2 regions of the Lactococcus sp. EKM203L genome follow, and region 2 is predicted to be linked to the other one. Evidence: riboswitches for the same ligand, from Rfam matches in the RefSeq annotation. Region 2 holds a riboswitch; the other holds the start of a gene.
The links. Region 2 has a riboswitch for lysine ahead of HFD15_RS10815 (amino acid permease). Riboswitches for the same ligand answer to the same signal wherever they lie in the genome.

Region 1 (18,331 bases), on a different contig from region 2:
GGCTGAAGCACATTTAGCTGCGCAATACAATAAACCTGGTTTTGATATTGTTGACCATTACACTTACGCCTTAAATGGTGATGGTGATTTGATGGAAGGTGTTTCACAAGAAGCAGCTTCACTTGCAGGTAAATTGAAACTTGGTAAATTGATTCTTTTCTATGATTCAAATAATATTTCTCTAGATGGTGACTTATCTATGTCATTTATTGATGATATTCAAAAACGTTTTGAATCATATGGCTGGCAACATTTATTGGTAAAAGATGGAAATGATTTAGAAGAAATTGCAGCAGCTGTTGAAGTGGCTAAAGCTGAAAAATCTAAACCAACAATTATTGAAGTTAAAACAGTCATTGGTTTTGGTGCCGAAAAACAAGGAACTTCAGCAGTTCACGGAGCTCCTCTTGGAGCTGAAGGTGTTGCATTTGCCAAGAAAGCATATGGTTGGGATTACCCTGAATTTACAGTTCCTGAAGAAGTTTCAAAACGCTTTTTAGAAACGACAGTTGCGCGTGGTGAAGCAATGGAGCAAGTATGGCGCAATACTTTTGATGATTATTCTGAAAAATACCCTGAGCTTGCTGAGCAATACGCAAAAGCTTTTGAAAATGAAACGCCAGAGCTTACTTTGACCAAGCATGAAATGGAAACAAGCAAGGCCAGCCGTGTAACTTCACAAGAATCTATCCAAGAATTATCAGCTCAAATGCCAAATCTTTGGGGCGGGTCTGCTGACCTTTCGGCTTCAAATAATACAATGGTTAAAGTTGAAGAAGACTTCATGCCAGATAACTATGCTGGACGTAATATTTGGTTTGGTGTACGTGAATTTGCGATGGGAGCCATTATGAATGGGATTGCTTTGCATGGTGGAACTCGTGTCTATGGTGGAACATTCTTCGTCTTCTCAAACTACATGCTTCCTTCTGTTCGGATGGCTGCTCTACAAAGCTTGCCAGTCACTTATGTTTGGACACATGATTCCATTGCTGTTGGGGAAGATGGTCCAACTCACGAACCTGTTGAACAATTAGCTTCTGTTCGCTCAATTCCTAATTTGGATGTAATTCGTCCAGCTGATGGAAATGAAGTAGTGGCTGCATGGCGTCGTGCTGCATCAAGTAAAAGCCGCCCAACCGCACTTATTTTGACTCGTCAAAATCTTCCAGTTTTACCTGATACTTATGAATTGGCTGAAGAAGGTCTGAATCGTGGGGCCTATATTCTTTCAAAAGAAGAAGGAAAACTTGAAGGAATCATCATTGCGACTGGTTCAGAAGTAGCATTAGCTCTTGAAGCTAAGAAGACTTTGGGTTCTGGCATTCGTGTCGTTTCAATGCCTTCAATGAATATTTTTGACGAACAAGAAGCAGCTTATCGCGAAGAAATTTTACCAAAAGCTGTAAGACGTCGTTTAGCGATTGAAGCTGGTACAAGTTACGGATGGGGTAAATATGTTGGACTTGATGGTGCAACAGTTACAGTAGATACTTGGGGCGCTTCGGCACCAGCAAATATCGTTCTTCCGGCTTACGGATTTACTGCTGAAAATGTAGTTAAAGCATACAAAGAGCTTGACTAATATTGAAAAAGGAGTTCTGATTTTTTGTCAGAGCTCTTTTGATTACAAACAAGTCTGTCAGTAAATTTTAATTAAAAAATAGAAAGGAAATAAGATGGGAATTTTACTTGCAATTATTGTGGGAGTAGCTTCAATTTTGAACTTAATGTATGGACAAAATCAGCCAATCCAATATTTACTGACAGTTCTGTCAGTAATATCTTTAATCATTTATCGTGGGAAAAGAACTAAAAGGGTTCATTATAATGGATATGGTCAGAATTATTTTACGATAGGATTTACTATTTGTATCCTTAGTTTTGTGGGAACGGTAGGAATTTTGATTGGCTTCTTGTTTCATTTAGCATAATATGTTAAAATTTAAGTATGCGATGAGTCGAATAATTCTACTTTGTAGAATTTCGAAGCTAAGGAATACTGGGAAATTGGGTTTTCCGCGCAGGAAGCGTGAGTATTTGTCAAATTGTGTGAACCTTTTTGACACACTTTTAGTGCCTTTAAAAGCCCTCGAAAGAGGGCTTTTTTTACGTAACGATTAAAATAATTAATAAAAAAATCTTGTTATAATCAGATGAATACAATGCTGAAAAAACTTCAAAACAATCTATTATAGGAGTTAATCATATTTTCAATGTTATTATTAGCAAGAGTTAAGAAAAATATGATAAAATTGAAGTGTCAACATCTTTATATATTTTTTAAAATAGAAAGGAAATTATCATGGATGTTTCATGGATGACAAAATATATTGCTGAGGGATTGGGAACTATGCTTCTCGTCTTGCTTGGTAATGGTACAATTGCTGGGGTAACCCTCAAAGGCTCTAAAAATGAGGGCATGGGTGGTCTTGCAATTGCATGGGGATACGGAATTGCGATTTTAGTTCCTGTACTTGCTTTTGCAAATGTTTCAGGTGCACATATTAACCCAGCAATTACAATTGGACTCGCTTCAGCTGGTTATTTCCCTTGGGCACATGTTGCACAATATATTTTGGCACAACTTATTGGTGCAATTATTGGTCAATTACTTGTTGTAGCGATTTATAAAGAATACTTCGCTAAAACTAATGATGGAGCAATTTCTTTAGGCGCTTTTTCAACAACTAACGCTTTGGATAATGGTTCAAATCGTGGAAAAGCAATTTTCAACGGATTTATCAATGAAGTAATCGGAATGTTTGTATTTGTTTTCGGAATTCTCAGTTTTACAACGAACTTCTTTGGTGCAGAATCAATCAAATGGATGACAAGTTACGCTCAACAACAAGGAGCTGATGTTACAGCGAATGCAACAGTAAGCCAAATTTGGGCTTCTGTTTCAGGCGCTTCATCATCTAAAATGATTGGTGCGCTTGCTATTGGTTTGATGTTTGTTGGTTTGGTTACAGCATTTGGTGGACCAACTGGTGCAGCATTGAATCCAGCACGTGACCTTGGTCCTCGTATCGTTTATAGCTTCTTGCCACAATCAGTTGTTGGTGAAAATAAAGACGCTAAATGGTGGTACGCTTGGGTTCCAGTTGTTGCCACAATCGTTGGTGCAGTAATTGCAGCTACAGTCTTTAAACTTATGTTTAAATAAAAACAAAAATTTCTGTCGAAAGGCAGATTTTTTCTTGCCCTTAGAACTTAAAAGCGCTATAATAATTATAATTTACTGAAAAGGACAGACAATTATGACACAATATAATATCGCCGTCGTTGGTGTTACTGGTGCCGTGGGTACACGTATGCTTGAACAATTAGAAGAATCTACACTTCCTATAGAAACCGTACGTGCGCTTGCAAGTAAACGTTCGGCAGGAAAAATTGTTGAATTTAAGGGGCAAGAGCTTGTTGTAGAAGAATTGACTGAGGATAGTTTTGAAGGTATTGATATTGCTCTTTTTTCAGCCGGGGGCTCAGTATCAGAAAAATATGCCCCTTATGCTGTAAAAGCTGGAGCTGTTGTCGTGGATAACACCTCATTTTTCCGTCAAAACCCTAATGTCCCCTTGGTTGTTCCAGAAGTTAATGCACATGCTTTGGAAAAACACAATGGAATAATTGCCTGTCCTAATTGCTCAACGATTCAAATGATGGTTGCTTTAGAGCCGATTCGTCAAGCTTATGGGCTTGAGCGAGTAATTGTCAGCACTTATCAAGCGGTCTCTGGTGCGGGTCAATCAGCAATTAATGAAACAAATCGTGAACTCCAAGAAGCACTTGATGGAAAAGCACTGACAGAATTGTCAGCAGAAATTTTACCGTCTGCTGGAGATAAAAAACATTATCCAATTGCTTACAATGCGCTTGCACAAATTGATGTATTTACTGACAACGATTATACTTATGAAGAAATGAAAATGACAAATGAAACCAAGAAAATCATGGAAGATGATTCAATTGCGGTTTCGGCAACTTGTGTCAGAATTCCAGTTCTTTACGGTCATTCTGAGTCAGTTTATGTTGAAACGAAAAAAGTAGCAGATATTGCTGAGGTTAAACGTTTGATTTCTGAATTCCCAGGAGCTGTTTTAGAAGATGATGTTGCTCATCAAATTTATCCACAAGCCATTAATTCAGTTGGTCGTCGTGAAACTTTTGTGGGTCGTATTCGCCGTGATTTGGATGCAGCAAATGGGATTCATCTTTGGGTAGTTTCTGACAATTTACTCAAAGGAGCAGCTTGGAATTCTGTTCAAATTGCTGAAACGCTACATGAGCGTGGCTTAGTTAGACCAACTCATGAGTTAAAATTTGAACTGAAATAATGTCTGTTAAATGAGTTATATCAGTAAAATTCGTGAAAAAATTGGCCATGAGCTTTTGATTTATCTGGGAGCAGGCGTTATTGTCTATTCTGATGAAAAAATCCTCTTACAAAAATGTAAAGATAACGGAACTTGGGCTTTACATGCGGGTGGCATAGAAGTTGGTGAAGAACTTGAGGAAACTGCTCGCCGAGAATTATTTGAAGAAACGGGACTAAAAGCAGGTAAACTTGAGCTTTTAGGAATTTATTCAGGACAAGACCGTTTTATAACTTATCCCAATATGGACCAAGTTTATATGCCAGGCCTTTATTATATTTGTCGAGATTTCACAGGGAGTTTAAGACCACAAATGAGTGAAGTTGAAGAGCTGAAATGGTTTAAATTTAAAGAAATTCCAAAAAATATTCATGAGCCAAATCGCCGTGTTATCGAAGATTTCATCCAATTAATTGCGAAAGAATAATAAACTAGACTGTATAAAAATAAAATTTTTGACCTCGTTTACTAAAGTATGCTATAATAGGTCAAACAAAATTAGAGGTTGCGAAGACGAAGAAGTTAGTGGAGCGGTGAACGCACTGAAGCTGATGGCGGCGTTCTTTGCCGAAAGAAAAATTGTCACAAAATTTTTCTTGGGCTGTGTGGTTAAATCCTACAGACTGTCTTTCTGTCAGTACTGACAGAAAGGGGAGCTAATCAAAATCATTTTTGACGAACTTTTGAGAACCTCTTTTGCATAAAAAGAGGTTCTTTTTGACCTCTTGACAAGAGCTTGTCAGTAAGCTCACACATAAGGAGAAATTATGTCAGCAAAAGAAACAATTGAAAAATTACAAAATGCACGTATCATCACGGCCCTAGTGACCCCTTTTAAAGAAAATGGCCAAATTAATTTTGGAGCATTTCCTAAGCTCATTGAGGATTTACTTGCTAATCATACGGAAGGCCTTATCTTAGCTGGAACAACGGCTGAATCGCCTACTCTTACTCATGATGAAGAATTGGCAATTTTTGCTGCGGTTAATAAAATAGTGGATGGCCGTATTCCATTGATTGCAGGTGTTGGGACTAATGACACACGTGATTCGGTTGAATTTGTCAAAGAAGTTGCTGAACTTGGTTACATCGATGCGGGACTTGCAGTGACTCCTTATTACAACAAACCTTCTCAAGAAGGAATTTATCAACATTTTAAAGCCATTGCTACTGCGAGTGATTTGCCAATTATTTTGTATAATATTCCAGGAAGGGTGGTCACTGAAATTCAGGTAGAGACCATCTTACGATTAGCAGAACTGGAAAATGTAATTGCCATCAAAGAATGTACAAATACTGATAATCTGGCTTATCTCATTGAAAAGCTACCCAAAGACTTTTTAGTTTATACTGGAGAAGATGGGCTAGCTTTTCACACTAAAGCTTTGGGAGGTCAGGGTGTAATCTCGGTTGCCAGTCATATCCTAGGTCAAGAATTTTTTGAAATGTTTGCAGAAATAGACCAGGGCTCTATTCAAAAAGCAGCGGCTATCCAAAGAAAAATATTACCCAAAATAAATGCACTTTTTAGTGTCACAAGTCCGGCTCCAATCAAAACGGTTTTGAATGCAAAAGGATATGAAGTTGGTGGCTTACGTTTACCACTTGTAGCTTGTACTACTGAGGAAAGTAAAATAATTCTTGAAAAAATTGGAAATTAAAAAATACCCTTTTAGGGTATTTTTCTTTATAAAAGTAGGTCAATATTCAATTGATTTAATCTTATCATTCGATTCCAAAAGACTCATTAACGAAGCGACTTCATAAGCTTTTGGTAAGTTCAAATATAGCTCTGTTTTTAAAGAATTATTTGATTTTTTTTCAACTTTTATACTAAGAATTTTGACATCTTCCTCTTTCAGCTGTTGTTGCAACAGTTGAAGCCCTTCAAAATCTTCTAATTGAAGAATAAGATGATCGCTCGTCGCTGATTTTATCCATCGATAATTTTGGTGTAAAATAATTTGAAAAAGTAAAATAAGTAAAGTAGCTACAATACCTATAAAATATAATCCAGAACCGATAGCCATCCCAATACCAGAAGTTGCCCAAATTCCAGCCGCAGTAGTCAATCCATTAACGGATTGATTGTGAACAAAAATCATTCCAGCTCCTAAAAAGCCAATACCACTTACAATTTGAGCCGCAATTCTGGAAGGATCAAGATTGACTCCATGAGTACTGATGATGTCCATAAAACCATATTTTGAGACAATAATCATTAAAGCAGCACTCAACGCAACAATTAAATGAGTACGTGTGCCAGCATTTTTGGAACGGCTATTTCTTTCATAACCAATGGCATATCCACATACCCCAGCTAATATTAATCGAATTAACCAATCAAGTTGTGTTAAGAAAGTAATCTGCATAAAATTTCCTCCTTGTCATTTAAAACTTACCTTCCATTATATCGCTATTTTGATGAGAAAAAAAGTAAGACCCATAAAAAATGAAACTGACTTGCTTTTTTACTTGCTTTGGGTTAAACTTATATTAGTGTATTCTCGGTAGAGATTGGAATGCCAATCTCTTTTATTTTAATTCTAAGTAGAATTATCTTTTCAATATCGCTTGTCCCACTCGACCGATTTCGAGAGTGAATATGGCAAGGAAATTGCTAAAAACAGGACTGTAAATTTACTGACAGAATTTGTCAATAACTTACAGATTCTTTTTATATCGAAAAAATTATAAATTACACTGACAAGAAAGGTTTTTATGTCTAATATTAAAATCACTCCATTAGGTGGTGTGCGTGAATTTGGTAAGAACATGTATTTAGTTGAGGTTGAAGAGCAAATTTTTGTGCTTGATGCAGGACTTAAATATGCTGAAATGGATCAACTTGGTGTTGACTTTGTTATTCCTGATATTACATATCTTTTAGAAAATGCGGATCGTGTCGCAGGAATTTTCTTGACTCACGGACATGCTGATTCAATTGGGGCTTTGCCTTATATCGTTTCTGAATTAAAAGTTCCTGTTTTTGGTTCAGAATTAACAATCGAACTTGCAAAAATTAATGTCAAAAATTATGCTGACAGTCGCAAATTCAACGATTTTCATGTTGTAACTGAAGATACAGAAATTGATTTTGGTAAAGCCGTCATTTCATTCTTCTCAACAACACATACAATTCCAGAAAGCTTAGGAATTGTGATTTCTACAAATGACGGAAACATTGTTTATACAGGTGATTTCCGTTTTGATCCAGCTGTTGCAAAAGGCTATCGTACCAATATGCGCCGATTGGCTGAAATTGGGAATAGTGGAGTCCTTGCTTTACTTTCGTCATCACCAAACGCTTTGTCAACAATGCAATCTGCTAGCGAGCATGAAATTTATGAAAAAATTTATGACTATATTGATGACAATGAAGGGCGGGTCATTATTGCTTGTAATGCAGGTAATTTAGGTCGTATTCAACAAACGATTGATGCTGCCATTAAACTTGGTCGTCGTGTTGCTTTTACAGGCGAAGATATGGACCAAATCATCGAAACAGCAACTCGTCTTAACAAATTACAAATTGTTGATAAAAAATCAATTATTAAACCAGCAGAAATTAAAAAATATGCTGACAATGAGTTAGTTATTTTAGAAACAGGACGAATGGGTGAACCACTTAAATCTCTTGGAGACATGGCTCATCGTCGTCATAAATACGTTAAAATTAAAGATGGAGATTTAGTACTTGCTGTTACAAGTCCATCTGTCTCTTATGAAACAACAATTGCTCGTATTGAAAATGAAATCTATAAAGCTGGCGGAGTCATGAAAATGTTGGCTTCAGATTTGAAAATATCTGGTCACGCGAATGCTCGTGATTTGCAATTCTTACTTGATATCTTCCGTCCAAAAAATTTGATTCCAATCCAAGGGGAGTATCGTGAACTTAGTGCCCATGCTGATTTAGCAATGGAAATGGACATTTTACCAGAACATATCTTTATCGCTAAACGTGGTGAAACAGTCAGTTTGGAAAATGGAGACATGATCCCATCTGGTGTTATTCAAGCTGAAAATGTTATGATTGACGGTTCAGGAGTTGGAGATATCGGTTCAGTTGTTTTACGTGACCGTAAAGTGTTATCAGAAGATGGTATTTTCATTGCCGTTATCACAATTTCTAAGACTGAACGTAAAATCGTCAGCAAATCTCGTGTTCACACTCGTGGTTTTGTTTATGTTAAAACTTCACGTGATTTGATGCGTGAAGCTGGTGAGTTGGTCAACGAAACTGTTGATAAATATCTTTCTGGAAAAGAATTTGATTGGGCAGAAATCAAGGGTTCTATCCGTGATGCTCTTGGAAAATTTTTATACGAGCAAACAAAGCGTAAACCAGTGATTCTTCCAGTAGTTATGGAAGCACGTCAACCTCAAGATTTAAATAAACGTTACACTAAAAAAAATCATAATAAAAAATAAAAGTTACAAAACCTCCATTTTTTCGTATAGAAAGTTAGGAGGTTTTTTATGTCTCAAAAATCAATAAAGAAAATAACGATGACTGTTGGAGTGGGATTACTGACAGCCACTCTTAATCCCACATTCTTGAATCATCAGTTGCTGACAGAATTGCCGGTGGAGGCCACGACAAGTAAAATTACTTATACTGATGAGCAAAAAATTACTTACAATCTTGATAAAGTTTCAATGACAGCTGAAGTTGCCTCCTATGCTGGCTTAGCGGGAGCTGATATTGTAATTCCGGATATCATTGTAAATGACGGTCAAACCTATGCAATAACATCAATTGGAACTTATGCATTTTCAAATAGTGGAATTCATTCGGTTATTATCGGAAATAATGTTGTAGATATTAATACGAGTGCCTTTCAAACAACAACAGCTTTTCCTGACTATTATAAGAAATCACTGACAGAAGTAGTTTTAGGAGCAAAAGTCCAAAATATAAAAACAGATGCTTTTGCTGGAAACGCCATAAGTAGTATAGAATTTCCAAATTCTGTCCTAAAGATTGCGACAAGAGCTTTTGCAAATAATAATTTAACAGAACTTTCATTGGGTCCAAATATCACAGAAATTATGGCCAAAGCCTTTCAAAGTAACCAAATCACTACAATAAAATTTGCTGATGAATCATTGACAATAGTAGATTCAGCAGCCTTTTCTGGGAGTCCCGTTCAAAGCTTGACTTTGGGAATTGGAGTGACTTTGGCTGATGACGTATTCAATAAAACGAGTCCTTTATTTGGTCAGTTATCAGATTTACCGACAGATGGAATTCGGACAATTTCTGTCAACTCTAGTGGTCTTTTGGATAAAAGTTGGATAAATTCTGACAGTTCACAGTCGGCTTCTGTGATTACTGAACATGCAGATACAGCCCCTGTCTCTTCTTCCAATTCAGTAGAGCAAGTTGATGTTGCCAATTCAGAATCAACACAAGAGGCAAATTCGGCTTCATTCTATCCAATATCTGAAGCGAGTAGTATTACAGATAATACTTTAAATTCAATCTCTTCTTTAGACAGTAGTATTTCTAGCTCACAAACAGAGAATAGTCAGTCAGGAGCTTCCAGTACAGCAGAAATCAGTTATGATTCAGAAAACCCAAATAGTTTGTCTTCTTCAAACCAAATCAATTCCAATTCCAATTCAAATAGTGAAAATGATTCAAACCAATCCTCATTATATTCAAGTATGTCCTCTAACGAAGAAAGTAAGCAATCTAATTCTTCCAATATCAACGAAACGAATAATAGTTCAGAAATAACCAATATTTTACCATCATCAAATCCGGCAGAAAGTAATTCAGTATCAGATCAAACAAGTTCTGAAGCTTCAACCAATTCAAATAGTAGTATCAGTTTATCCCCCTCAAACATGAGTTCGACTTCTGATTCAGAATCAGCAACTAATTCGTCAGATTTTTCTAATGTAGCAGAAGTGGCTAATAATTCCTTAGCTTCCATAAACAATAGTTCAAGTTCAGTTTTATCCAGTACAAGCACGGCTGATAATTTAGAAATCAATCAATCTGGTTCTGATAATCTTACAAAGGATAGCACGGAAATATCTACTTCAGAAGCCGTTTCGACTTCAAATCAAACAAGTTCTGAAGCTTCAAGCAATTCAAATAGTAGTATCAGTTTATCTCCCTCAAACATAAGTTCGACTTCTGTTTTGGAATCAACAACTAGTTCGCCAGATTTTTCTAATGTAGCAGAAGTAGCTAATAATTCCTTAGCTTCCATAAACAATAGTTCAAGTTCAGTTTTATCCAGTACAAGCACAGCTGATAATTTAGAAATCAATCAATCTAGTTCTGATAATCTTACAAAGGATAGCACGGAAATATCTACTTCAGGAGCCGTTTCGACGTCAAATCAAACAAGTTCTGAAGCTTCAAGAAATTCAATGAGCAGTATAAATTCACCATCATCAAGTATGAGTTTAACTTCCAACTCAGAATTAGCAACTAATCAGTCTAATTCTTGCGAAGCAACAGAAGTATATAATAATTCATCAACTCATTCTTCAGATCTTTTAAATAGTGGTTCAAATGATAGTTTAGATTCAGATTCAGATTCAGATTCAGATTCAGATTCTTCAAACCTTAGTAGTATCCCTAATTTGGAAACGAATCAAACTATTTCGTCCAGACCAAGTGAAGTAAATAATATATCAGAAAACCCTAAGAAAGTTTCTTCTTCAAATTCAGTTCAAGAAAACTCAACAGACCATGAGATGTCTACTAACCCAAAAAGTAGCATAAGTTCACCTGTCAGCACAACTTCTAGCTCACAACCAAAAGAGAGTCAGTCGAATCTACTTAATACAACAGTAGGAATCAACAATCCGATAACTTTTAATAATTCGTCATCAGAAAATTTTGCTGCCTCTAATCTAACTAGTTATTCAAATAATAACCCAGAATCATCAGAATCAAGATATTTAAATATATCTAATGAGGCACAAAGAAACAATCATTCAGAAATTTCTTATAGTTTGCCATCTTCAAATTTAAATGAAAACAACACGTCTTCTATACAATCACAGGTAATTTTAGAAAGCTCTAAAAGCTCAACAAATAAGAGAAGTTCATTATTATCAATTATAAATTCAACTTCTCACCCACAAAAAGAAGATCATCAGTCAAATTCTTCTGATGAAGTAAAATCAAATAATAATATAGAGTCAATTTTAGGTCAATTAAATTCCATAAGTAACAAAACTCATGTGAATTCTTTGACTAGCCAAAAACTATCAGTAAGTTACACCTTACCAAGCAAATCGAAAGTGATGAATGAAAAAAATAAAAATTCAAATATAATAAGCGAAGAAAAACTCATCAGAACTCCTCAAAAAAATGATGAAAGTCAAAATTTAGGACAAATAACTGCTCTTGACTTATCTTTTAACAAAGAAGTAGAGACTATGGAAGATTCTAAAACAGTTCCAGATAAAGTTCTAGATAATGAAAATGGTGATCGGAGTCAAAATAATAAAACGAGTACTATTGCTAAAGATAAAAATAAAGTTTTTTTCAAAAGGTCTGAATTTAATTCTAAAATACTTGATAGCGACAATAATATTTTAAAGAAAACTGTTCTTTTAAAAAAACATGGCTTTATAAGTGACAATTTTTTCATTGGACTAATAACAATTTTAGAAGCTTGTTTTATTTTCATATTTATATTATTTAAAAAGAAAAAAAGAGTGAAAAAAGATATCGACTAGAACTTTTGATGTATTCAATTTTAGCTAAAGAAATGTTATAATGAAGTAATTGTAAAAAATAGAATTGGATTATAAAATATGGCATTTGAAAACTTAACTGAACGCTTACAAAACGTTTTTAAAAATCTACGTGGAAAGAAAAAAATTACTGAGACAGACGTCACAGAAATTACAAAAGAAATCCGAGTTGCTCTCCTTGAAGCCGACGTTGCTCTCCCAGTTGTCAAGAAGTTTATTAAGGCAATCCGTGAACGAGCTGTCGGTGTTGAAGTATCAGAAGCATTAAACCCAGCTCAACAAGTAATTAAAATTGTTGATGAAGAATTAACAGCTATTTTGGGTGGTGGCGAAGCTGAATTACTTAAATCTCCTAAAATTCCAACAATTATCATGATGGTTGGGTTGCAAGGGGCAGGTAAAACAACTTTTGCTGGTAAACTTGCCAAAAAACTCAAAGAAGAGCAAAATGCTCGCCCTTTAATGATTGCAGCCGACGTTTATCGTCCAGCAGCGATTGACCAATTAAAAACCTTAGGTGAACAGCTTGAAATTCCTGTCTATGATGAAGGAACTGCTGAAAAACCAGTTAATATTGTTCGTAATGGTCTTTTAAAAGCTCAAGAAGAACGTAAAGACTATGTTTTGATTGATACTGCAGGTCGTCTTGAAATTGACGACACTTTAATGAACGAATTGCAAGAGATTAAAACACTTGCTGAACCAACTGAAATTTTGCTTGTTGTTGATGCAATGACTGGTCAAGTTGCAGCACAAGTTGCCAAGACTTTTGATGAAAAATTGGACATTACAGGTGTGATTATCACTAAACTTGATGGTGATACACGTGGTGGTGCGGCATTATCAATCCGTGAAATTACAGGAAAACCAATTAAATTTACAGGGACTGGTGAAAAATTAACAGACCTTGAAGTTTTCTATCCTGATCGAATGAGTTCACGAATTCTTGGAATGGGTGATATGCTCACCTTAATTGAGAAGGCTCAAGCAAATTATGACGAAGAACAATCAGCAAAACTCGCTGAAAAAATGGCTGAAAACCGTTTTGATTATGAGGACTTTGTTGAACAACTTGATCAAGTGACAAATATGGGACCAATGGAAGATATTATGAAAATGATTCCAGGAATGTCACAAATGCCTGGTTTAGATAAGGTTAAAGTTGATCCTAAGGATGTTGCCAGAAAACGAGCAATGGTCTTGTCAATGACACCGGCAGAACGTCATTTAGAGGCTGAACTGTCACCAGCCCGTCGTCGTCGGATTGCCGCAGGTTCTGGAAATTCATTTATTGAAGTAAATAAATTCATTAAGCAATTCAATCAGTCCAAAGAAATGATGCAAGGAATCATGAATGGTGATATGAATGCTATGATGCAAAAAATGATGGGTGGAGCCGGTGGACAAATGCCGAATATGCCTGCAGGTTCTGGAATGCCCGATATGTCATTGGGTGATTTACAAGGGATGATGGGCAATGGTTCAGCAAATGGGATGCCCGATATGAGTTCTATGTTTGGTGGTGGTTTAAAAGGTAAAGCAACTGAGTTTGCTATGAAACAAGCCATGAAACGTGCTCAAAAGAAAATGAAAAAAGGTAAGAAAAAACGCTAAATAAAAACAGGAGTTCTCCTGTTTTTTTATTTAACCGCTTTTTCTCTTTGAGTATATTCAGATTTAAGAATCCCCATAAAGTAGCTATCATGATATCTACCGCCAGCAAAGAATTGTTCCTTAATCGTTCCTTCAATTTTGAATCCTAATTTTTTATAGATATGAACAGCAGGAGCATTATCAATATCTACCCATAAATAAACTTTATGCATATTTAGAGTATTGAAAGCATAGTCAACACCTGTTTTTAACGCTTTTTGAGCGTAGCCTTTTCCAGAAAAACCTGAAATGATAATGATTTGAATTTCGCAGGTACGATGAATGTAATCAATAGACATAAGTTCCACAATTCCAATAAAAGTATCATTGGCTTCAATTACAAAGCGACGTTCAGTATTATCATGGATATGTTTATCATAAAGACTGGTTAACTCGTCTAGAGATTCATAAGGTTCTTCAAACCATAGCCGCATTGTTTCAGCCTTATTATTGATGATATGAATATTTTTTAAATCTGTTCGTTCCAATGCTCTGATTTTCATTGTTGGTTCATTTGTTAATGTAGTCATTATTCTACTCCTTGATGATATTTCTTTATAAAATAAAAAACCTTGTTATTCAATTATAACAAGACTTAAATTTTTAAGCGACTATTTGAAAATCCCAAAACCGCCGTCCCAAGAAATTTTTTCAGAAGCAGCTAAAGTAATTTGCAGAAAACCAATAGCTTCTAGTTCGCGAGCCCTTTTTAGTGAACCAGCGTCTAATAGACTCAAACCACTATTTTCAAGAGATTTAATAATGGTCTCTTTTGCTTCCTGACTATCACTAGCGAGTAAAACTGTTGTTTGATGTTCATTTGCCACTTTTTTGTTGCCAATGTATCGGAAAAAGTCGTATTAAAAGCCTTAACAATCATTGAATTTGGGAGTTGCTTAGCAATGAGAGCCGCAGCAGAAGTATCCGAAGGCACTAATAGACTATCAAATGTTGTGAAATCAACGGGATTTGTAATATCGATAATTACTTTTCCTTGTAAATCAGTCGAATATTCTTGGATGATTCCAGCAATTGCGACATAGGGAACAGCTAAAACAACAATTTCACCCAATTCTGTTTTAGCTGAGTTTGATAAGATATAGTTGACTTTATTACCAGATGAACTAAAATTATCACCGATTGCTTTTCCCATTTTTCCTTTACCAAAAATACTAATTGTTGCCATAGTCTTCCTCCTCTAAGATTGATGTTGTTATTAATTTGATTATATCATTGAAAAAATGAAATCTATAGCAATATACCTTGCAAAAATCAAGTGATTAATAAATTTTTATTGACAGTTAGTTAATATTTATGTGATAATGGTTAGATATAATCTTTTAGGGAGTGAGGGGAATATGAATTCGGAATTAACTTTTAAACAAGGCTTGAAAGATACAATGCCGACAGTTTTTGGATATATTGGGATAGGAATTGCGTTTGGGATGATAGGGCACAGCGAGGGGTTTAGCGTTTGGGTAATTTTATTACTCTCATTGATTGTTTACGCTGGTTCAGCACAATTTATCATGGTTAGTATGCTAGCAACTCATAGTCCTATTATGTCAATAGTATTAAGTGTATTTTTAGTTAATTCACGAATTATTTTAATGAGCATGACGACGGCTTCATATTTTAAAAATGAAAGTTTACTGAAAAATATTTTACTTGGGACATTATTGACCGATGAAAGTTTTGCTTTAGGAATGAATAAACAAAATTATACTGAGGGTAAACTGAATTTTTCTTGGTTTAATGCATCAAATTTACTAGCCTATTTAGTTTGGGCATTAGCCAGTGCTATTGGAGCTCTATTAGGGAATTTACTAGCAAATCCAGAAAAATTAGGTTTGGGATTCGCAGTTATCGCAATGTTTATTGGCTTACTTTATTTGCAACTTATTAGTGATAAAACTTTGGGTTTAATGCTACAGTTAGTCATGGTTGGAATTACCTTGGTTCTATTTTATTTTGGTTTGATATTTTTGCCAAGCAACTTGTTAGTTTTATTTGTTACTTTGATTGCTTGTGCTTTAGGTGTGGGGGTAAAACGTGTCTTCTTTTGAATTTATATCATTAACAATTATTGGATGCGCTATTGTAACTTGGATTTCAAGAGTTCTACCTTTTATTTTATTAAAAAAAATGAGTTTGCCTAAAATAGTTGTGGAATATTTAAGTTTTGTGCCGGTAGTTATTATGTCAGCCTTATGGATTTCAAATCTTTTTATTCAACATTTAGGTCATTTACCATCGGTTAACTGGAATAATTTACTTGCTTCAATTCCAACGGTTTTAGCAGCTATTTTGACAAAAAACTTATTAGTTATTGTGCTTGTGGGAGTATTTTCACTAGCCTTCATTCAAATTATTTTTTAATAATTCATGAGAATCTATAGTTTATAGATTTTTTTTTTATCTTTTAATGAGACTAATATTTTGTTAGAATAAGATAAGATGTCAAAGTTTTTTTACAAAATTTTGACATTTGAAAAGGAGATTAGAATGATTCAACTGGATATAAATGCTAAACTTTATGATTTAGCAACAGAACACCCTGAAATTATTGATTTAATGGATGGTTTGGGTTTTCATGAGATAAAAATGCCTGGAATGCTACAGACTGCTGGAAGGATGGCGACAATTCCAATGGGAGCAAAAATGAAACATATCGATTGGGATAAAATTGTTATTGCTTTTGCTGAGGCTGGTTTTGAGTTTTCAAAGTAGAAGGTGGAAGAATAATGACAAATATGAATAAATCGACTACAATTGAGCGCCAAAAAAGAATTGTTGAAATATTGACACTCTTACACGAAGGGGGGACGTTTGAGGACGCCAAAAAAATTTTTAATGAAGAATTTGATGGTGTAGATGTTTCGGAAATAACTGGTGCTGAAAAGGCATTGATCCAAGGGGGGCTCAATCCCTCTGAAATTCAAAAATTATGCAATGTTCATGCAGCTGTCTTTAAAGGGGCTATTACAGATATTCATAAATCATCTTTAGAAGAAAATACTCCAGGACATCCTATTCATACAATGAAACTTGAAAATCAAGTGATTACATCGCTACTAAATGATGAAATTCGGTGGGTTTTTTCAAAGATTGAAAAAGGAGATTGGTCTTATAAAGAACGTTTACTTGTAGCGGTTATTGATTTGTATAATATTGACAAACATTATGCTAGAAAAGAAACTTTAATTTTTTCTTTTATGGAAAAATATGGAATCACAGCGCCACCAAAAGTTATGTGGGGTGTAGATGATAGTGTTCGTGAGATGATTAAAGAAGTAATTGTTTATTTAAAAACAGATAAAACAGCTTTGAACCCATTACGTGAAATGCTAGAAAATTTACTGACGGAAATTGAAGAAATGATTTTTAAAGAAGAAGCAATTATGATTCCAATGTGCTTGGATGTCTTTTCTTTAAAAGATTGGGAACAAATAGAGGAGGATTCTAAAGAGATTGGCTATGCATTCATTGCGGAACCTTTAAAATGGAAAGCTTCTAAAGAGTCAATTGAAAAGGAAAAAGAGCATGAACCTCAAAGATTGGCGGCGATTGAATCTGCTAAAGCAATGACAGAGGCTATTGCTAAGGAATCTGGTTTAGAAGTAAGCAAACCTAAAAGAGTTAAGCGGCAATATGATTGGGAAAAAGTTACAAGTGAGGGAGTGGTTGTTTTGCCAACTGGCATGTTACACCTCAATGAGTTGACGGCTTTGTTTAATGTTTTACCGGTTGATCTAAGTTTTGTTGATAAAGAAGATATCGTTCGCTTTTTCTCGGGAGGAGAACGAATTTTTCCACGAGCTAAATCTGTAATTGGTCGACGTGTTATTGATTGCCACCCGCCAAAATCAATGGCGGTAGTAGAAAAAATCCTAGAAGATTTTAAATCTGGAACACGCGATCAAGCTGATTTTTGGATTGATTTACATCGTTTTAATAAGAAAATTTATATTCGATATTTTGCAATGCGTGATGAAGAAACAGGAGAATATCTGGGCTGTTTAGAAGTTTCGCAGGATATTACATCCATTCAAAATTTGGTGGGAGAGAAACGATTAGATGGTCATGAAAAAACAACTTCTGAATATGAAAATCAAGTGGCTAAATCAATAAAAAAGTCTACTGACGGAGCTGTCAGAGGGGAAATGCCTGATTTTGTTAAGAAGATGTTAGCTGAAAAAGAGACAAAAAATAGCTAGTGGGGTATGGAAAATAAAAAGTGCTCAAAAGCACTTTTTTTATAAAATTCTAGTTGTAGAATAAAATAATAAAAAGTAGAAATTTAATCATTTTACTCTCGTATTTGTTGAAATATCTTGCTATAATAAATGATTATGACAAGAAAAAATATTTTGAGTGTTAAACGAATTGTAGTTAAGATTGGAACGAGTTCGTTGATTTTGCCAAATGGAAAAATAAATTTATCAAATATAGACGAGTTGGCTTTTGTTTTATCTGATTTGAATAATAAAGGTTATGAAGTGATTTTGGTGACTTCTGGAGCGATTGGAGTTGGCTTGAATGTGCTTGGTATAGATAAACGTCCCAAA
Region 2 (13,477 bases):
TTTTACTAAAAGTAGATTTGCATAGGAAAATATGGAACTCAATGATTTGAAAGATTCACTGACTGCTTTAAAATATGGTGAAATTGCAACTGTCGCTATGATTGACCGAGGCGCATATGCTGAAATTGAAGAGTCTATTGAAGCGGAAAGTAAAGATCAAAAGATAAATTCTGGAATCTTTAAAGAGCTTGCTGCTACAGTTAAAGATGAAAACGAGGATTTAGTGGTAGCTGGTCGTTCAGATATTGATCAGGCACTGACTCCAGAAGATTTTTCGCGATTTATCGGTCAGATGACCAAGGAAAAACATATTATTTTTGTTGAGTGTCTCTATTTGGGAACAACAGAAATTAAAGGTTTTCTTAACAGCTTGAAAGAAAATAATCTTTTAGAAAATAGTAAATTGGTTCTGCTTGATTTGCCGCAATTAGAATACATGATGTTGCGAGACAGTTTAGCTGGACAATTTAAATTATAAAAAAAGTTACTGACAAAATTATCGCTCAGTCTGTAAGTTGCGTAAGCAAGCAGATAGGAGTGATAGAATTTTTGTCAGTAACTTTTTCTTATTGTTCACGGTTTTCTCTTTGATAAAGGCGAGAATTTTTCATAATATCTTTAAAAGTATTAATGATTGTTTCTTGATAAGCAGAATTTTTAATATTTTGGCGAGCCAAATCTAATACGGCTTGTTCGCGAGAGTTATCTAAAATAGTAATTTTTTGTGCTTGTTTTTCTTGGCTAATTTCTTGAACAATTGTCATACGTTTCTCAAGAAGCTGAACGATTTCTTGGTCCACGTGGTCAATGTTGTTCCGAAGTTCTTCTAGTTTATTCATGGTTTTTATTATATCATAGCCAGTAACACGAAACAACGTTTCATGTTGCTGACTTCTTTCTCTCATTATGACCGAACTCAGCGGGACGATAATTTTCCGCCGAGTGAGTGCGGCTCGACTTGTTGCTTTAGCAACGTAGCGTAGAGAAGTAATAAGGTATCTACTTTGTTTCACTACGTTGTCCATACCACAGGTGTCCATTTTGTCAGCATTGCTAAAGCAACGGACAAAAGGGCTCGATCTAAGCCAGCAAGGTGAAAAGGCAGGAAGGACGCCATAGCTGGAAGCGACTGAAAAGGGAGCTTTCAGGGTGCAGATTAGAAAAGTATAGCTTTTCACCTTTTCGTCTGCGCGTTCACGCTTTAGCGTGTTGCCTTTTTGGCAGTTGCTTGAGCAGCTAGTCAAAACGGACAGCGTAGTAGAAGCAAGAATGCTTATATCAAAACTAATCTAAAATTTGCCTTTAAAAAATGATATAATGGATTATATTATTTTTGAGGAGCAACAAGATGAATAAAGAAGAAAAAATCGAAGGTTATGAGTTGCTTAATTTGCAACTAAAAGCGCTTCTTAGTGAACAAAATTATACACTTTCAAACTTAGCCAATGCAAGTAGTTTACTTTGGAGCTTTTTGCCTGAGCAAGTTTATACAGGTTTCTACCTCTACAATGGTGAAAAATTAATTTTAGGGCCATTTCAAGGGTCTGTGTCTTGCGTTGAAATTATAATGGGCAAAGGGGTTTGTGGGGAATCAGCTCAAAATCGCCAAACCATTATTGTTGAAAATGTAAAGAAACACAAAAATTATATTTCTTGTGACGGTCGAGCAATGTCTGAAATTGTTGTTCCAATGGTTAAAGATGGTAAATTAGTTGGGGTTCTTGACTTAGACAGTTCAGAAATTGGTTTTTACGATGAAATCGACCAAAAATATCTTGAAGAATTTGCTAACATTTTATGTGAAATGACTGATTTTAAATTTTTTGAAGTAGGTTAAATCAAAATTTTAAAGGGTATCGGAGAAAAAAATGAGTGAAATAGTAAAAAAATTTATTGCTGACCGTTTTGGGGAAAAAGAAGGAACATCTGTAAATCCAGGTAATATTGGAGATGTTCGTGAATTTGCGCAAGAATTAGGAAGTTTTCTCTATCAATTACATCGGCTACCAACAACAGATGCAAAGTCACCTAGTTTTGAAAATGCTTTTGCTGGTTCTGATTTGATTTTCTTTGAAGCTGAGATGATAGAACTTTTGAAAGTCTATCAAAAAGTTGTTCCTGCTGACCTTTTGCAAGAAAAATTTGATTTTGCAGCAAAAACAAAATGGTCCAAGAAACCTGTTTGGGTTTTGGGGGAATTGCTTACGCAAAATTTAAAAGTTACTGACGGAAAGTTAGTTAACGTCAAAATTACTGACAAAGCTGTTATTGGTGATCCAGCTTTTGATTTAGCAATTGCTTGGACGATTTTTGATGAAAAAGCACGTAAAATATTTTTTGCGGCAACCGAAGCAGATGAGGCAACGATTAATCGAGCAAGAATGTTCGCCCTCAGACAGGCCCTCAGAAATTATCAATCACAAGATATTGATGAATTGATTCAATCACGTGATGCTTCAACTGAAATTTTAAAAGACTTAAACTATAGTCTTGGGCAAGATTTCTATTGAAACAAGCGGATATGAAAAGAATACTAAGTAAAAAAATTGGAAGAGAAAAATGGCATATCAAGCATTATATAGAAAATATCGAAGTCAAAGATTTGATGAAATGGTGGGGCAAGAAGTTGTAGCAACAACATTAAAAAATGCGATTGTCAATCATCAAATTTCACATGCTTATCTTTTTTCTGGTCCAAGAGGGACAGGGAAAACCTCAGCAGCTAAAATTTTTGCTAAGGCAATAAATTGTCCTAATCAAGTGGATGGAGAGCCCTGCAATAATTGCTTTATTTGTGACTCAATCACCAAAGGAAGCTTAGATGATGTCATTGAACTTGATGCGGCATCAAATAATGGGGTTGACGAAATTCGAGAAATTCGAGATAAATCAACTTACGCAGCTAGTCAAGCCACTTACAAGGTTTATATTATTGATGAAGTGCATATGCTTTCAACAGGGGCTTTTAATGCACTTTTGAAAACACTAGAAGAACCTACAGAAAATGTTGTTTTCGTCCTGGCTACTACTGAATTACAAAAAATTCCAGCAACCATTATCTCGCGTGTTCAACGTTTTGCTTTTAAATCAATCACAACAGGAGACATTCGGACTTATTTAGCAAAAATAATGGCTGATGAAGGACTTGAATTCGACGGTAAAGCACTCGATGTTATTGCTAAAGCAGCTGAAGGTGGAATGCGTGATGCCCTCTCTTTATTAGACCAAGCCTTATCGTTTTCATCAGGAAAATTAGAAGAAAATGATGCACTACTTGTCACAGGGTCGATTGCTGCAGATGCTTTAGTAACATATGTTGCAGCACTTTTTGAGCATGATGAAGCAAAAGCGCTGACGGAACTTGATAAGATTTTTGCTGAAGGAAAAAATATGCTTCGATTTACGGAAGATTTATTAGCATACCTTCGGGATTTACTCTTGGATAAAAATTCTCAGTATGACCGGGGTCAAATTTTTTCATGGATTGATGTTGCAATTGAAAGTTTGAAAACGATAAAGGAAACGACTCAAACAAAAATTGCGGCAGACGTCATGACCATGCGTTTGGCTGAAATTGGACAAAATACTTCGCAAGGAGAAATCCCTAATCAGCTGACAGCCGAAATTGCTACTTTAAAAACCGAAATTAATCAATTGAAAGCTCAAATTTCAGCTGGTCAAATTCAGGTAAATTCAGATTCACAAAATAATTTACTGACAGAAAAAGTTAAAGGCAGTCCGAAACCAATAGCATCTAAAAAACGCCAAATTAACAAAGATTTAATTTATAAAGCTTTGGCTGAGGCGACAAATGAAGCTAGAAAAGCTGCTCTAAGTGCGTGGCCAGAACTTGTTGCTTCGGTAACTAAACCGGCAGACCGAGCTTTACTTAATAATACAGCCCCTGTCGCTGCGTCAGAAAATTTCCTTGTGGTGACTTTTCCTCATGAGAATCTTGCTAAAAGAGTCAGTGAAAATGAAGAATTGCAACTTTTTTGTGGGAATCTCTTGAGTTCAATTGTTGGATTTGCGCCAGAAATTATCTCTCTTGCTGAACAAGACTGGCAAGAAGTTCGAGCAGAATATGTTTCTAATTTAAAATCTGAAAATGTTCAAGAAGATGAAGAAGATGAAAAAGAGCCGGATGAAACGGTAAACTTAGCTAAAGAACTCTTTGGTGAAAAAGTAGTTGAAATTAATGATTAAAATAATAAAAAAGCCGCTCATTGAGCGACTTTTTTTAATCTTTATGACGACTTAAATCAACCTCTTTAAGGGGGATAAGTTTCGTTTTGTTTTTAAATTTATAACCCAAGTAAAGGATGAAGAAGAGTGGAATTGCGGCATACATGATGACACCTTGCACCCAAGTTTTACCAAAAAGAAGCATTGGGTCTTGGCCGAGTGTGACTAAAACGGTCATAATTAAGGCTAAGATTGGACCAAATGGGAATAGTTTTGCATGATAAGGTAATTTTTTAACATCTTTTCCTTGAGCGACATAGGCGCGGCGGAAGCGGAAGTGGCTAATTGCAATCCCAATCCAAGCAATAAATCCTGTTAAACCAGAGGCTGAGACGAGGAATGTAAAGAAGCTAACTCCGTAAATTGATGTCAAGAATGTGAGTAAAGCAACAGCAGTTGTAGCTAATAAAGCAATGAAAGGAATCCCGTTTTTTGAAGTTTTTGAGAAAATCTTTGGTGCGCCACCATCTTTAGCTAGTGAATAAAGCATCCGAGTAGAGGCATACATTCCAGAGTTTGCTGCTGAAACGACAGAAGTTAAAACAACGGCGTTCATGATAGAAGCTGCAATAGAGAGACCAACACGTTCAAATACAATTGTGAAAGGGCTTTGAGCAGCTGAATCTCCTCCAACTAAGTGGGGGTCGGTAAATGGAATGATAGCCGCCATCACGAAGATAGATAAGATATAAAAGACAAGAATACGCCAGAAGATAGAGTTCATAGCTTTAGGAATTGATTTTTCAGGATTTTCAGCTTCACCAGCTGTAATTCCGAGCAATTCTGTTCCTTGGAAAGAGAAACCAGCGACTAAGAGTACGCCGAGAATCCCTCCGCCGGTAGTGAAACTACCAAGTCCTCCGACAAAACCATGATTACCAACTGAAAGATTTTTAGCGACGTCAATATGACCGCCCATAATTCCAAAAATAGATAAGAAACCAATAATCAAGAATAAAACAACAACAGTAATTTTAATGGCTGACAACCAATATTCAGTTTCGCCAAAAGTTTTAACTGATAAGGCATTGATTGCAAAGACAATAATTAAGGCAATCAGTGAAAAAATCCAACTTGGAACATCTGGTAACCAGAATTTGATACAAAGGGCAACGGCTGTTAAATCAACCGCTACGGTAATTGCCCAGTTCAACCAATAATTCCAACCTAGAGCAAAACCAAAAGCTGGGTCAACATAACGTGTTCCATAGTCTGAAAAAGAACCAGAAGTGGGTAAATAAGTGGCCATTTCACCAAGTGATGTCATGAGGAAGTAAACCATTGCTCCGATAAGAACATAGGCAGTCAGTGCACCAAATGGTCCTGCCGTGTGAATGACATCGCCTGAAGTCAGAAACAATCCAGTTCCGATTGTTCCGCCAAGGGCAATCATGGAAACATGGCGTGATTTTAAGCCGCGTTTTACTTGCGTCTCAGTAGTTGAGTTTGAAGAATTTTCCAAAATTCTCTCCCTAATAAAATTTATTCTACACCGACTTGTTTGACTCAGACTCAACCTTACTCCTGTTTAGTTTAGAAAAGTCTGAGAAAAACAAAAAAAGCAATCCTACTAGATAGAATAGATTGCTAAAGGTCCGACAAAATTTTAAAAATTTTCTTGAACGAATAGCCCTCCGCATGGTTATTAACCATTTGCGACAGTCTAGTGAGTTTTTCTCACTAGCCCAAGAACTTTGCTGAGCAACAAAATTCTTTCGGCAACCTCTCCTCCTCTATATACGCGTCTTTGTTGTGCTCCAACTCGGCGTAGATTCATATCAGTTGCGACCTCTATCGATGTGTTATTTGTAATTCTAGCGCAATTTTAAGATGATGTCAAGGAAGAGAATGTAAAATTAATTACAAATAATCACTTTCTTTGTAAGTTTATTCATTTGTCATTTATGATATACTTATGAGGATAGGACTGCTATGTCAGTCAATAAAAATCAGTCTTTTTACTGAAATTTTCTAGGAGCAAAATATGGATTTTATTCGTGCCATTATTTTAGGTATTATTGAAGGAATCACTGAGTGGTTACCTATTTCCTCAACAGGACATTTGATTATTGCTGATGAATTTATTCGTCTTAATCAATCAGCAGCTTTTAAAGAAATGTTTGATGTTGTGATTCAGCTAGGAGCAATTTTGTCAGTTGTTGTTCTTTATTTTCATAAACTGAATCCATTTAATAAGTTAAATCCAGCTGACAAACAAAAAACCCCACGTGAAATTCAATTAACTTGGCGTTTGTGGTTGAAAGTTTTGGTTGCGGCTTTACCAGCAGCGATTATTGGTTTACCACTTAATGACTGGTTGGACAAACATTTTTACCATTTTGTTCCTGTTGCCTTCATGTTAATTATTTATGGGGTAGCATTTATTGTCATTGAGCGTCGGTGGGTACCAAACCATGAATTTTCCGTAATGAATATTGACCGTTTGCCTTATCGTGCCGCTCTTTATATTGGATTATTCCAAGTGCTGTCTTTACTTCCAGGGACATCGCGTTCAGGTGCGACAATTGTCGGTGCTTTATTAATTGGTGTAAGTCGTGAAGTTGCCGCAGAATTTACCTTTTTCTTGGGTATTCCAGTTATGTTTGGGGCTAGTTTCATCAAAATACTTCACTTTTTCAAAAATGGGAATTCTTTAAGTTTTGAACAATTTGGGGTCTTGTTAGTAGCTTGTATAGTTGCCTTTGGGGTATCAATGGTTGCCATCAAGTTCTTGACCGATTATGTGAAAAAACATGATTTTACTTTCTTTGGGAAATATCGGATTGTGTTAGGGATTATCCTTCTTATTTATGCAATGTTTAAAGCCTTTTTGGGCTAAGAATGAGATAAATTATGCCAACTCTCTTTAGTTGGTATTTTTTATTTTAAAATAGTTCTCTTTGCTGAGGGAAAGTTTAAATGTATTCTTGCTAAAAATAGAAAAAAGTGATAGAATATAACTCTGTGGGAAAAACTCACAACTTACGCAGGACTCAACCTGCGTCATTAGTCCAAAAGGAGGAAAAATCAATGACTAAATACGAAATTCTTTATATTATTCGCCCAAACATTGATGAAGAAGCAAAAGCTGCCCTCGTTGAACGTTTCGATGGAATCTTGACTGACAACGGTGCTGCAAATCTTGAGTCTAAAGACTGGGAAAAACGTAAACTTGCTTACGAAATCAATGATTTCCGCGAAGGTATCTACCACATCGCAACTTTTGAAGCTGAAACAACTTCAGAAGCTTTGAGCGAATTTGACCGTCTTGCTAAGATCAACCTTGACATTCTTCGTCATATGATCGTTAAAGTTGAAGCTTAAGAGCTTTCATTTCTAAGGAGAAGTTCATCATGATTAACAATGTTGTATTAGTAGGACGCATTACTCGCGATCCTGAACTTCGATACACCCCTCAAAATCAAGCTGTCGCAACATTTTCATTGGCTGTAAACCGTCAATTTAAAAATGCGAATGGCGAACGTGAGGCTGATTTCATTAACTGCGTTATTTGGCGCCAACAAGCTGAGAATTTGGCGAATTGGGCTAAAAAAGGAGCTTTGATTGGGGTAACTGGTCGAATTCAAACACGTAACTATGAAAATCAACAAGGTCAACGCGTTTATGTGACTGAGGTTGTGGCTGACAGTTTCCAAATGTTGGAAAGTAGATCTGCTCGTGAAGGTATGGGAGGCGGAACTTCTGCTGGTTCATATTCTGCACCTAGCCAATCTACAAATAATACTCCACGTCCACAAACGAATAACAATAATGCAACACCGAATTTCGGTCGTGATGCTGATCCGTTTGGTAGCTCACCGATGGAAATTTCGGATGATGACCTTCCATTCTAATAGGGTGAAATAATTGACGCTAAAGCGCCTAATTATTTCACGGAAACCGCTATGGCGGATTTCCTAACCCTCTTACTAGTTATTATGAAAAGCAGAATCGGCTTTTCATAATAACGTCGTAATCCTAAGAAAGCTTTAAACAGACATCTAAAAATAATATAAGGAGAAATAAAATGGCACAACAACGTCGTGGCGGCTTCAAACGCCGTAAAAAAGTTGACTTCATCGCTGCAAACAAAATCGAAGTCGTTGACTACAAAGACACTGAACTTTTGAAACGTTTCATCTCAGAACGTGGTAAAATCTTGCCACGTCGCGTGACTGGTACATCTGCTAAAAACCAACGTAAAGTGGTTAACGCAATCAAACGCGCGCGCATAATGGCTTTGCTTCCATTCGTAGCTGAAGACCAAAACTAATAAATGAAAGGCTGCTTCGGTGGTCTTTTTTTGTATAAAAATTTGATAATTAGAGTTGATATTTACTGACAGAAAGCTCGGTTCCGTCCGAATTTACTGACCAGAAATTTGTCAGAAAAAGAGAATAGATTGATAACTTCATCAAGTATTTTTGATTAATACTATGTTTTTGTCAGTGAATTTATGATAAAATGGACAAATGATTGAATTGATAATAGGAGCAGTGCTCTTAAGTTTGTTAATTTATGGAATTTTTATAGAGCCTCATTTGATGAAAGTGAGACATGTAAAAATCGCTCAAAAACAAAATTTAAAAATTGCTCATTTTACCGATACCCACTTTGCTTGGCACACGACTAGTCGTCGTTTTAAAAAATTTGCTCGAAATATTGCTAATGAACAGCCAGATTTAATTATTTTTTCTGGAGATTTATTTGACAAGGTTGCTTGGGCAAAAAATCGAGATTGGACTGATTTACTGACGATATTGTCAGAACTTAAAGCTCCTCTTGGGAAATTTGCGATACTTGGTAATCATGATTTTGATGATGAAAAATCGTCAAGGTTTGTTGAAGAGTTTCTAGAAAAAGCTGGTTTTCTTCTGTTGAAAAATTCATCAGTTGTCAAAGATAATTTATCTATTTCTGGGGTTGATGACTGGCGGGAGGGACGGCCTGATTTTGAACTTGAGCCTATTGATGCAACATTTTCGCTTTTAGCCCTTCACGAACCGGATACTATTTTAGACATGGAAACAATTAAGGAATTTGATTTAATTCTTTCTGGTCATAGTCACGGAGGGCAAATTCGGATAGGAAATTGGCGTTTACGCAATAAGGGGTCAAGTAGTGCTGATGGTGGTTTGTATCAGCTCAATGACCGAACAAAATTGTATGTTAATCGTGGAATTGGTTTGACTTTCTTACCTATTCGTTTTGGGGTGCCTCCAGAAATTGTGTATTACTACATCTAAAAAAATCTGTCAGTAATTTTGACAGATTTTTTTATTTTTTTATTTAAAAATTTACTGACAGCTTTGTTAAAAATTCTGTTATTACATTTCTCTTGCAGTCATGATCGTTTCGCGTCCCATATTATCAACGGCTCGGTAGTGTAGAGGCCATTCAGGATTAAAAGGGTAGCCAAAATCAACGAGGATGGTTGTTGGACTATTGTCTTGAGAAAAACGAATAGAAAGTAAATTATCCGAATTAACCAAGTCAAAATTGATAATTGTTTCTAGTGGAAAAACGCCCTTGAGGTGATGGTCAATAATAAACCAAAAGGCATCAATGACTTCTCCAGGAATTGACGCAACGGTATCAAAACTTGCGTAGCGTCGTCTAGTGTTAGAAAATGCCATAAAATCACATCCTTTCTATAAGATAAATGGATAAATTCTAGGAAATACGGGAATCTCGAATGACTTTTCGGATTTCAGATAAAGTCCCTTCAGAAACATTTTTCATTTTCATTCCGTACATCATAAACAAGGCATCAAGCAAACTAATTTGAGAAACAGTGGAAGCGACAGCTTCAGGTCGAAATGAAATTTCTTCAGAAATTGAAATTAGCGCGACATCGGCCGCTTTAGCTAAAGGTGAACTCGCAAAAGAAGTCAATGCAATAATTGGAACCCCGCGACTCTTCAAAATTTCAACCAAGTGCATTGTATCTCTGTTTTTTCCTGTATGTGAAATAACAAAAGCACAATCGTCGCTCGTTAATTTTGCAGCTTGCATTTGTTGAAAATGAAAATCTTGATGATAAACGCAGTGCAAAGGCATTCTCAAAAATTTATGAAAAGCAATCAATGCAACAGCGTTTGAACCACCCAAACCAAAAAAACCGCAAGTGCTGGCATTGAGCAAAATTTCCATGGTTTGGTCAAGTTGTCTGTTAGTGATAAGGTTTAATGTAGAATTTAATGATGAAATATTGCCGTTGAAGTTTTTTGTCAGTATTTCTTTGTAATCGTCAGTTGGTGAAAGTTCGCTAAAAAATTCATCGTTTCGTGTCGAGTCAGTGGCATGAATGGCGAGTTTTAATTCTTGGAAGGAATTAAAGCCAATTTTTTTAGAAAATCTGGAAATTGTAGCCGTAGAGACATGAGTTTTTTGAGCAAATTCCTGAATTGAAAGCCTCGCTGCACTATCAATATTCGCAATTAAATAGTCAGAAATTGCCTGATCTGATTTACTGAGGTTATCATAATAACTTCGGATTCGGCTGATTAAAGTACGCGACATATCAAGCCTCCTTCTAATTGACTACATTATATCATAGCCAGTAACACGAAACAATGTTTCATGTACTGGCTATCATTTTATTGGGACCGAACGATGCGTAGGATAGCTGTTGTCAGTTTACTGACTTACAGATATGCTAGTTGTTACACCTAGAGCGGAGTAATAAGGTATCTAGGGAGTTCGCTATAGCGTGTTATAAGTAGTGATACTCAAGATTTTTCGATTTCTCAAAAATTCCAAACTCCTAACTTGAAATTTTTTTGACAAATCAGAAAATATTTTACAAAAAATATTGTTGACAAATGAAAAAAAATTACTTATACTAAAGTTATAAAATGAAAGCGATGCCACGGAGGAAAAAATGATGAAATTTGGTATGATTGGTTTAGGGAAAATGGGAATGAATCTTGTGAAAAATGCCGTTGACCATGAGATTGAAGTTGTTGCTTACGATCTAAATACAAAAGCGGTAGAGGAAGCTAAGGATTACTCAGACAAAATTACCGCTGTCAGCACAATTGAAAATTTACTGACAGAATTGCCAGCAAGCAAAATTGTTTGGTTGATGCTTCCGGCAGGAACTCCTACAAATTCAACGATTGAAATGCTTTCTGAAAAGTTGTCAGCTGGAGATATTCTGATAGACGGTGGAAATTCTAATTACAAAGATAATTTAGAACAAAATAAATTACTGACAGAAAAAGGAATTAAATTTTTTGATGTTGGAACCTCTGGTGGAATGGCTGGAGCTCGTCAAGGCGGAAATTTTATGATTGGTGGAGATGATGAAAAATCTTGGACAATCATAGAACCAATCTTCAAAGCAATCTCAATGGAAGATGGCTACCTCTATACAGGGAAACTTGGCAGTGGTCATTACTTGAAAATGATTCATAATGGAATTGAATATGGGATGATGCAAGCGATTGCTGAAGGATTTGAAATTTTAGAAGAGTCACCATTTGATTATGACTATGAAGCCGTTGCAAAATTATGGAATCATGGTTCAGTAATCCGAAGCTGGTTGATGGAGCTTGCTCAAGAACAATTTTCAAAAGACCCTAAACTAGACCAAATTATCGGTCATGTTCAATCTTCAGGAGAAGGAAAATGGACCGTCGAAGAAAGCTTGGACTTAGGCGTTCCTGCCCCAGTTATTGCCTTGTCACTAATGATGCGTCAACGCTCATTACAAGAAGATACCATGACCGGAAAAGTAGTTGCCGCTTTGCGCAATGGCTTTGGCGGACATGACGTAGAACAAAAATAATTTACTGACAGATGAGAAGCGTAAGCTAACTAGGACAAAAAACTTCTGTCAGTAAAAAACTACTGATGATGAAAGAATTTTAAAGTCTGTCAGTAAATATATAGAAGAAAAGGAGCCTAAATGCAATATTTAATAGGCGTCGATTTAGGAACCACAGCAACTAAGGCAGTGCTTTTTGAGAAAAATGGAAAAATAGTTGCAAGTAGTAGCCAAGCCTATCCCCTTTATCGTGATGCTAGTGGGATGGCAGAAGAATCTCTTGAAGAAATTTTTGAAGCAGTTTTAGTGACAATCAGGGAAGTTTCAATTAATTTAGAAGATGAAGATGAACTTTTAGCCGTTTCATTTAGTACACAAATGCACTCGCTAATTGCTTTTGACGAAAATTGGCAGCCGCTTACAAGATTAATCACTTGGGCTGATACAAGAGCAGTAAAATACACCGAACAAATTAAGGCCTCTAAAAATGGTTTTGATATTTATCGAAGAACCGGAACGCCTCTTCATCCAATGGCTCCTTTATCTAAATTTATCTGGTTAGAAGCTGAACATCCAGATATTTATCAAAAAGCAGCCCACTATTTGGAACTTAAAGGATACATTTTCCAAAGACTTTTTGGAACAAATAAAATGGATTTATCAACCGCAACAGGTACAGGTATCTTCAATATATTTGAACTTCATTGGGATAAAGAAGCGCTAGAGATGACTGGAATCAAAGAAAGTCAATTGCCTAAAGTAGTTGAACCCTATGAGATAGAAGAAAACCTTCCTCACGAATATGCCAAGAAAATGGGAATTCAAAGCAGCACCAAATTTATTTGGGGTGCAGCCGATGGTCCGTTGTCAAATTTGGGAGTAAATGCGATTAAACCGGGTGTTGCAGCCATCACAATTGGAACATCTGGTGCGATTCGAGTAGTTACTGACAAACCTAAAACAGATGAAAAAGGACGCACATTTACCTATGCATTAGACAAAGAGCATTGGGTAGTCGGTGGTCCCGTAAACTCTGGTGGAGATGTTTTCCGTTGGGCTCGTGACCAAATTTTTGATGGAAAAATTTCTTTTGATGAAGTCACGGAACTTGCAGCAAACATTTCCCCGGGCGCTGATGGATTGCTTTTCCACCCCTATCTTGGAGGCGAGCGAGCACCGATTTGGGATGCCAATGCCAGAGGTTCATTTTTTGGCCTAAACTACGGACATAATCGTAGTCATATGGCAAGATCTGTTCTTGAAGGGGTTATCTTCAATATTTATATGGTTGCGCTTAGCCTTGTTGAAGTAGTAGGTGACCTAAATATGATTCAAGCGACAGGAGGATTTACAAGCTCTGAACTCTGGACACAAATCCTAGCAGATATTTTTGAACAACCAATCAATGTGCCAGAGAGCCGAGAAGCTGGCTGTTTAGCCGCCATTATCATGGCTGAAAAA

Region 1: linked by a shared signal. The riboswitch ahead of dapA (4-hydroxy-tetrahydrodipicolinate synthase) and the one ahead of HFD15_RS10815 (amino acid permease) in region 2 are both predicted to bind lysine.

Annotation. Positions count from the first base shown of each region.
Region 1 covers NZ_JAALEQ010000001.1:408,843-427,173, forward strand. The annotation lists gene tkt (transketolase) at 1-1,585, shown strand, start outside; gene HFD15_RS02220 (hypothetical protein) at 1,680-1,934, shown strand; gene HFD15_RS02225 (MIP/aquaporin family protein) at 2,306-3,169, shown strand; gene HFD15_RS02230 (aspartate-semialdehyde dehydrogenase) at 3,264-4,340, shown strand; gene HFD15_RS02235 (NUDIX hydrolase) at 4,351-4,806, shown strand; lysine riboswitch at 4,871-5,046, shown strand; gene dapA (4-hydroxy-tetrahydrodipicolinate synthase) at 5,147-6,040, shown strand; gene HFD15_RS02245 (MgtC/SapB family protein) at 6,080-6,751, opposite strand; gene HFD15_RS02250 (ribonuclease J) at 7,101-8,813, shown strand; gene HFD15_RS02255 (leucine-rich repeat domain-containing protein) at 8,862-12,092, shown strand; gene ffh (signal recognition particle protein) at 12,171-13,724, shown strand; gene HFD15_RS02265 (GNAT family N-acetyltransferase) at 13,751-14,293, opposite strand; partial or broken gene HFD15_RS02270 (NADPH-dependent F420 reductase) at 14,375-14,949, opposite strand; gene HFD15_RS02275 (AzlC family ABC transporter permease) at 15,122-15,829, shown strand; gene HFD15_RS02280 (AzlD domain-containing protein) at 15,816-16,142, shown strand; gene HFD15_RS02285 (DUF1858 domain-containing protein) at 16,269-16,493, shown strand; gene HFD15_RS02290 (DUF438 domain-containing protein) at 16,508-17,980, shown strand; gene proB (glutamate 5-kinase) at 18,116-18,331, shown strand, end outside.
Region 2 covers NZ_JAALEQ010000007.1:1,839-15,315, reverse strand. The annotation lists gene HFD15_RS10840 (hypothetical protein) at 32-478, shown strand; gene HFD15_RS14585 (chorismate mutase) at 567-839, opposite strand; gene HFD15_RS10830 (GAF domain-containing protein) at 1,349-1,837, shown strand; gene HFD15_RS10825 (phosphotransferase) at 1,869-2,510, shown strand; gene dnaX (DNA polymerase III subunit gamma/tau) at 2,560-4,206, shown strand; gene HFD15_RS10815 (amino acid permease) at 4,241-5,707, opposite strand; lysine riboswitch at 5,865-6,047, opposite strand; gene HFD15_RS10810 (undecaprenyl-diphosphate phosphatase) at 6,230-7,084, shown strand; gene rpsF (30S ribosomal protein S6) at 7,276-7,569, shown strand; gene HFD15_RS10800 (single-stranded DNA-binding protein) at 7,599-8,099, shown strand; gene rpsR (30S ribosomal protein S18) at 8,273-8,518, shown strand; gene HFD15_RS10790 (metallophosphoesterase) at 8,718-9,491, shown strand; gene HFD15_RS10785 (DUF960 domain-containing protein) at 9,573-9,881, opposite strand; gene HFD15_RS10780 (MurR/RpiR family transcriptional regulator) at 9,919-10,767, opposite strand; gene gnd (phosphogluconate dehydrogenase (NAD(+)-dependent, decarboxylating)) at 11,132-12,037, shown strand; gene gntK (gluconokinase) at 12,158-13,477, shown strand, end outside.